Regions from separate parts of the Shewanella pealeana ATCC 700345 genome, predicted to be linked through region 1. Evidence: predicted binding sites of a transcription regulator. Region 1 holds the regulator's gene; the other holds the start of a gene.
What was found. The regulator NrdR, encoded in region 1, represses ribonucleotide reductase genes. The targets are predictions, from matches to a motif close to AAACACNANATNTNGTGTTT.
Positions count from the first base shown of each region.

Region 2: nrdD (anaerobic ribonucleoside-triphosphate reductase) is a predicted target of NrdR. The motif match lies at 2,093-2,112, and genes of this name have one in related genera.

Region 1 is NC_009901.1:1,405,095-1,408,519, reverse strand. Features, by position in the region: gene ribD (bifunctional diaminohydroxyphosphoribosylaminopyrimidine deaminase/5-amino-6-(5-phosphoribosylamino)uracil reductase RibD) at 1-931, opposite strand, end outside; gene nrdR (transcriptional regulator NrdR) at 1,000-1,449, opposite strand; gene glyA (serine hydroxymethyltransferase) at 1,636-2,892, opposite strand; gene ettA (energy-dependent translational throttle protein EttA) at 3,170-3,425, shown strand, end outside.
Region 2 is NC_009901.1:3,187,971-3,191,395, forward strand. Features, by position in the region: gene nrdD (anaerobic ribonucleoside-triphosphate reductase) at 1-2,060, opposite strand, end outside; gene SPEA_RS13880 (hypothetical protein) at 2,465-3,145, opposite strand; gene SPEA_RS13885 (MarR family winged helix-turn-helix transcriptional regulator) at 3,226-3,425, opposite strand, start outside.

The DNA.
Region 1 (3,425 bases):
CCGCAAGCGTCGCACCAGCTTCAACCAACACAGAGTTACAACTCTCACCCAGTAGGCTTAATAACGCATTTAAGTCGATACGTGAATCAACCGCCGCTAATACCTGACTCTGCACATGAGGCGGCCATGCGGCCTGCACGCTCTCGGGATAAGCTTGAGTCGACACCAGTAAAATCGGACTGTCGATTTTAAACAGGTTTAATTCATGACCTAAACGCGCCTGACTGTCTAATACCACCCTAAGTGGCTGGTGAATTTCGGCTGGGGCGAGTTGACTTGCAAGTGAGCCTAACTCACTGTGACGCACATTTAAACTGGGGTCATCGGCAAGTATGGTTTCAACGCCAGTGACTAAAGCGCAATGGCGAGCACGAAGACGCTGTACATCACGGCGGGCTTCAGGGCCGGTAATCCACTTGGATACGCCGTTAGACAAGGCCGTTTTGCCATCGAGACTGGCGGCAAGTTTAACTGTCACCCAAGGCAGGCCTTTTTCCATACGCTTTAAAAAGCCTAGGTTGACCTGCTTAGCTTCTTCGGTCATCAGCCCAACATCGACTCGAATACCCGCATCCCGCAACATAGCAATACCACGGCCAGAGACTTCAGGATTCGGGTCGGTCACCGCAATAACCACTCGGCTGACGCCGTGTTCGATTAACGCCTTGGCGCAAGGTGGCGTACGACCGTAATGGCTACAAGGTTCAAGTGTTACGTAGGCGGTGGCGCCTTTAGCGTCACTGCCCGCCATATTCAAGGCGTAAACTTCCGCATGAGGACCGCCGGCTCGAATATGGTAGCCCTCACCAACGATCTCACCGTCTTTAACGATAACACTCCCCACGCTAGGATTTGGACGAGTGGTGTACATGCCCTTTTGTGCCAATTCAATGGCAAGGCTCATCATTTGACTGTCTTCGATAGACCACATATTGGCGGCAATTCCGATTGTTCGATTGATGAAGGGCTAGGCGCAGCGCTTAGCCCCGGTTGCGTAGTTTATTTTTGCAGTTTAGCGATCGCTTCACCAAACTCTGAAACATCTTCAAAGGCACGATAAACAGACGCGAAACGAATATAGGCAACCTTATCTAGGTTAACTAATTGGTCCATCATCAAGTTGCCAATCATTTCAGATTTCACTTCACGCTCACCGGTGGCGCGCAAAGTCGACTTAATCTTAGTCAATGCCTGCTCAATTTGATCCATAGAGACAGGTCTTTTCTCTACGGCTCTTAACATACCGCCGCGCAGCTTCTCTTCATCGAACGGCTGGCGACTGCCATCTTGTTTCACCACACGAGGCATCACAAGCTCGGCCCCTTCGAAAGTGGTAAAACGTTCGTGGCACTGAACACACTCTCTACGTCGACGCACCTGATGGCCGTCAGCGACTAATCGCGAATCAATCACTTTTGTGTCAGTTGCGCTGCAAAATGGACAATGCATTTAGCCTCCGTTTAGAAAAAAATGTTACGACTCACTGGATTTATACCTAACCTATTAATCATGTCACCTTTGACAAATATTAAAATGTGATTGGTACGACTTAAAAACTCAGAAAGTATGTTCTTTACATACAAAAATGGCCGCATAGATGCGGCCATTGGAGTCTAACTTATTTAACGCTTAAGGTTAACCGTAAACAGGGAACTTAGCGCACAATTCCAGAACCTGTCCTTTAACGCGCTCGCTAACGGCTAGATCTGAAATATCATCCAGTACATCACACATCCAGTGAGTTAACTGCACGCTCTCTTCCTCACCAAAACCACGACGCGTGATTGCAGGAGAACCGATACGTAGACCTGAAGTCACAAATGGTGAACGTGGATCGTTCGGTACTGAGTTCTTGTTCACTGTGATGTTAGCGTTGCCTAGGGCCGCGTCAGCATCTTTACCTGTGATGTCTTTACTGATCAAATCAAGCAAGAATAGGTGGTTATCAGTACCACCAGAAACTACATTATAGCCACGTTCGATAAACGTACGAGCCATTGCCTTTGCGTTAACAACTACTTGCTCTTGATAAGTCGTGAACTCTGGGTCTAGGGCTTCTTTAAATGCAACTGCTTTAGCAGCAATAACGTGCATCAAAGGACCGCCTTGGCCGCCTGGAAATACTGCAGAGTTTAGCTTCTTGTAGATATCTTCATCATTGATTGATGAAAGGATCAAACCGCCACGTGGACCAGCTAGCGTCTTATGAGTCGTTGTTGTTACAACGTGCGCGTGTGGCATTGGGTTTGGATAGATACCTGCAGCAACAAGACCTGCAACGTGCGCCATATCAACGAATAGGTATGCGCCAACTTTGTCAGCGATTTCGCGGAACTTACCCCAGTCGATGATACCTGAGTAGGCACTGAAACCTGCGATGATCATCTTTGGCTTGTGCTCAACGGCTAGACGCTCAACTTCGGCGTAGTCAATCTGGCCTGTTGTTTCGTCGATACCATACTGAACTGCGTTGTATAGTTTGCCTGAAAAGCTCACGTGAGAGCCGTGAGTTAGGTGACCACCGTGTGCTAGGCTCATACCTAGAACCGTGTCGCCGCCTTGAAGTAGTGCCATAAATACGGCTGCGTTAGCTTGAGAGCCTGAGTGTGGCTGAACGTTGGCATAAGTCGCGCCAAATAGTTCTTTAGCACGAGAAATTGCTAACTCTTCAACAATATCTACATGCTCACAACCACCATAGTAACGCTTACCTGGGTAGCCTTCAGCATACTTGTTAGTAAGCTGAGTACCTTGTGCTTCGATTACGCGAGGACTACAGTAGTTTTCTGAAGCAATAAGTTCGATGTGCTCTTCTTGACGGCGCGTTTCATCTTCAATTGCTGCAAATAGTTGTGGATCATAATCCGCGATATTCATATCTTTTTTCAGCATTACTCACTCCAGCTGTAAAGTCTTGTAATAGGGTTGCGCGGTATTCTACAGCGCATTCGATCACAATCCCAGCATTTACAACATGAAATTACTTGCATTTCTAGATGAGTGAGTTTCGTAAAACGGGTTAATCGGGACACAGAGTGACTCATTTGAACTCGATAGAATTCGGCTACATGTTCGCGCTAAACAGTGCTAATTCAGATTTAAGTTCTGCAACGGATCTTGTAGAATTGCCCCCATTCCCGATTCAAAAACACAGTCAAAGAGAACTAACATGGCTCAGTTTGTATATAGCATGCTTAGAGTGGGCAAGATTGTCCCGCCAAAGAAGCAGATCCTTAAAGATATCTCATTAAGCTTTTTCCCTGGCGCTAAAATCGGTGTCTTAGGTCTAAACGGTTCAGGTAAATCTACCCTGCTGCGCATCATGGCGGGTCTAGATACTGAAATTGAGGGTGAAGCGCGCCCAATGCAAGATCTTAAGATTGGTTACCTACCACAGGAACCAAAACTAGATCCAAACCAAACCG
Region 2 (3,425 bases), 1.8 Mb from region 1:
GCGTCAGGGCTACCTAAGTAACCACATACGCGGCGAGTGACCGATACACGGCTTGGTTCATGGTTGCCACATTTAGGACAAGTGAAACCTTTGCTGGTACAGCTAAACTCACCGGTATAGCCACAGTCATAACACTCATCGATTGGTGTATTCGTGCCGTAGTAAGGCACTCGACTGTAGCTGTAATCCCACACATCTTCTAACGCTTCAACGTTATTTTGCATGTTAGGGAACTCGCCGTAACAGATGAAGCCACCGTTAGCTAACTCTGGGTATGGCTGTTCAAAATCAATCTTGTCGTAAGGGTTAACTTGTTTCTCAACATCCAAGTGGAAGCTGTTGGTGTAGTAACCTTTAGCCGTTACGCCATCAACAACACCGAATACTTTAGTGTCTAGGGCGCAAAAACGGCTGCACAAGTTCTCACTTGGCGTGCTATACAAGCTAAATGCATAACCAGACTCTTTCTTCCAGTTTTCAGTTGCTCGCTTCATGTACTTAATCACTTCGATAGCTTTTTCACGCAGCATTTCGCTGTCGTAAACGTGCTCTTCGGTGCCATAGAGTGCATTGATAGTTTCATGAAGGCCAATATAACCCAGTGAAATTGACGCGCGGCCATTCTTAAAGATCTCAGAAATCTCATCATCGGCGCGCAGACGTACACCACAAGCCCCTTCCATATAAAGAATTGGCGCTACGCGAGCTTTAACCCCTTCTAGACGTGCGATACGTGTATCTAAGCCCTTACGAGCAATCAATAGACGTTGATCTAAGATGCGGTAGAACTCTGCCTCATCACCCTTAGCTTCTAGGGCAATACGTGGCAAGTTAAGACTGACAACACCTAGATTGTTACGGCCTTCGTGTACTAGCTCACCGTCTTGCTCGAAAGTACCTAAGAAGCTACGACAACCCATAGGCGTCTTAAATGAGCCTGTGACTCTTTCTACTTGTTCGTAGTTAAGAATATCAGGGTACATACGAGTCGTTGCACACTTAAGTGCTAACTGCTTGATGTCGTAGTTACAATCACCGGTTTTATGGTTAATACCATCACGGATAGCAAATACTAGCTTAGGGAATACCGCAGTCTTACGATTCTTACCAAGACCTGCGATACGTACTTTCATCATTGATTGTTGAATTAAGCGCGATTCCCAAGAGGTACCTAAACCAAATCCAAATGTCACAAATGGCGTTTGGCCATTCGCAGTATGCAGGGTGTTCACTTCATATTCGAGTGACTGGAATGCATCGTGACACTCTTTCTCGGTTTGCGCTGTCGCGAAAGCTTTGGCATCGGTAATGCCCCAAGTCAGTGCCACTTGGTAATGCTTGTCATAGCTCTTGGCAACAAACGGTGCTAGCACTTCGTCGATACGGTTGATGGTGGTACCGCCATAGATATGGCTCGCCACTTGAGCAATAATTTGCGCCGTTACGGCCGTCGCGGTAGAGATTGATTTTGGTGTTTCAATCTCGGCATTACCCATCTTAAAGCCTTGGGTCAACATGCCGCTTAAGTCGATAAGCATACAGTTAAACATTGGGAAGAATGGCGCGTAATCTAAGTCATGGTAATGGATCTCACCAGACTCGTGAGCAGCAACGACATCTTTTGGTAAGATGTGGCACTTAGCATAATGCTTAGCCACGATACCTGCTAACAGATCTCGCTGAGTCGGAATAACCTTAGAGTCCTTGTTGGCGTTCTCGTTTAACAAAGCTGCATTGCTTTGCTCAACCAGGCCACGGATCTCTTTGTTTAAGCGGCTGCTGACTTCGCGCTTAACGTCACGATCGTGACGGTATTCAATGTAGACACGTGCTAATGATTTATGTGGGCCTTCCATCAACAAGTTTTCAACTGAATCTTGTAGATCGTGAATGTTCACTTCCTCTAATTCAGCGACAGTTTGACTTACTTTTTCTGCAACTTGTTGGGCATATTCAGCGCACTCAATACCTACCGAGTTAGCAGCTGCTATCACGGCATCTTTAATCCTTGTTTCGTCAAAAGGCGTACGGTAACCATCCCGTTTAATAACCACTGGCATTGTTTAATTCCTCTTCAGCTCGCTCATCAAAGCAACACTATATATAGTGCTACTTTTTCAATAAATCACAATATGTGGCGCATTAAGCTATAAAACAGGAATAAGAACATTGATCCAGATCATGATTTTAAAAGAGGAAGACAATAAGAAAACAGTTCTGCCTACAAAGCCACTGATCTCAAATTATGGTCTTGACGGAGACTTAGAAGCGGGCTAGTGACAGGATAATTGAGGTATAAATTGTGGATAAATTTTGGCAATGAAAAGCCTTGTAAAATAACTGACGCCGCAACTTATTGGTTGCTTTGAAAAAGGGGCTGATAAATGCTCCATCTAAGCCGGTTTTTACAGAATATGTTGACCAAAGATTGAAATTTTTAAGGTGTAATAAAGAACAATAATTGCTAATGCTTGTTAGCGAGAGCGAGGTAGCTATTAAGCTGACCATTCTCCTGTTGATGCTCTCCCGTCATGGAAGTTAACTGCATCAATGCTTTAAGCCCTTTGTACTGGTCCACTTGCGTTTCGCTCAGCGATTTTTCCGAGTTTAACAGCTCAGTTATCTGGCTAGATACACGGTTAGCTTTTTGGGCAACCAAAGGGGACTGAGAAAAATCCATTGCCCCCATAACCCACTTAGCATCGTCAAGCATCTGTGCCAGCTTTTTATCGCCTTCACTATCACTCAAAGCCGAAGCTTGCTGGTCAATAAAGTCAGATAGAGATTGTTCATCGGCAGGAGGGAGCTCAAATCCACTATTCGATAAGCGATTGAGTTGCCCTTCGGAAAGAATGCCATCTTGGTACAGTCGTTGGATAAGTGAAGGCAGCTTGGCTGAGGTGAACTGGCCTCCTTTAAAGAAGTCATCAGCCATCGCTTCGATTTTCTGCGCTCTCTCGGCGCGGCCTGACAAGACTAAGGTATTGTCATTCTTAGTCAGCTCTGTCGCAGTTAGAGTCTGTTTGCCACTATTTGCTGTAATGTTTTCAGCATTGGCAACATTTGACTGTTCCCTATTAACGCCATAGGCGTCAGATAGCGTATTACTATTTACTGCATTGTTGATACTGCTAAGTAGGTTCATCGTCAAAAAGCCGGCGTTAACTGAATATAACCTTGTTAAAGCATTTAGTGTGCCGATTTATCAAGTTGAAAATCAACTGCCTATTTTTGCGTCAACTCATGGGTTAGCTCATAAGTTAAAGACAGGCACAAAGTTCTCAGTGACTCCACTTGCTCGTCGGTCATGTTGACCTTATCCAGCAAAGTTTGCTTTAGTGCCAAGGCTTCTAGCTTAAGCTTAAAACCGTCATCAGTCAGTACAATTACCTTTTTACGCTCATCGCTTTCATCGGCTAGACGCT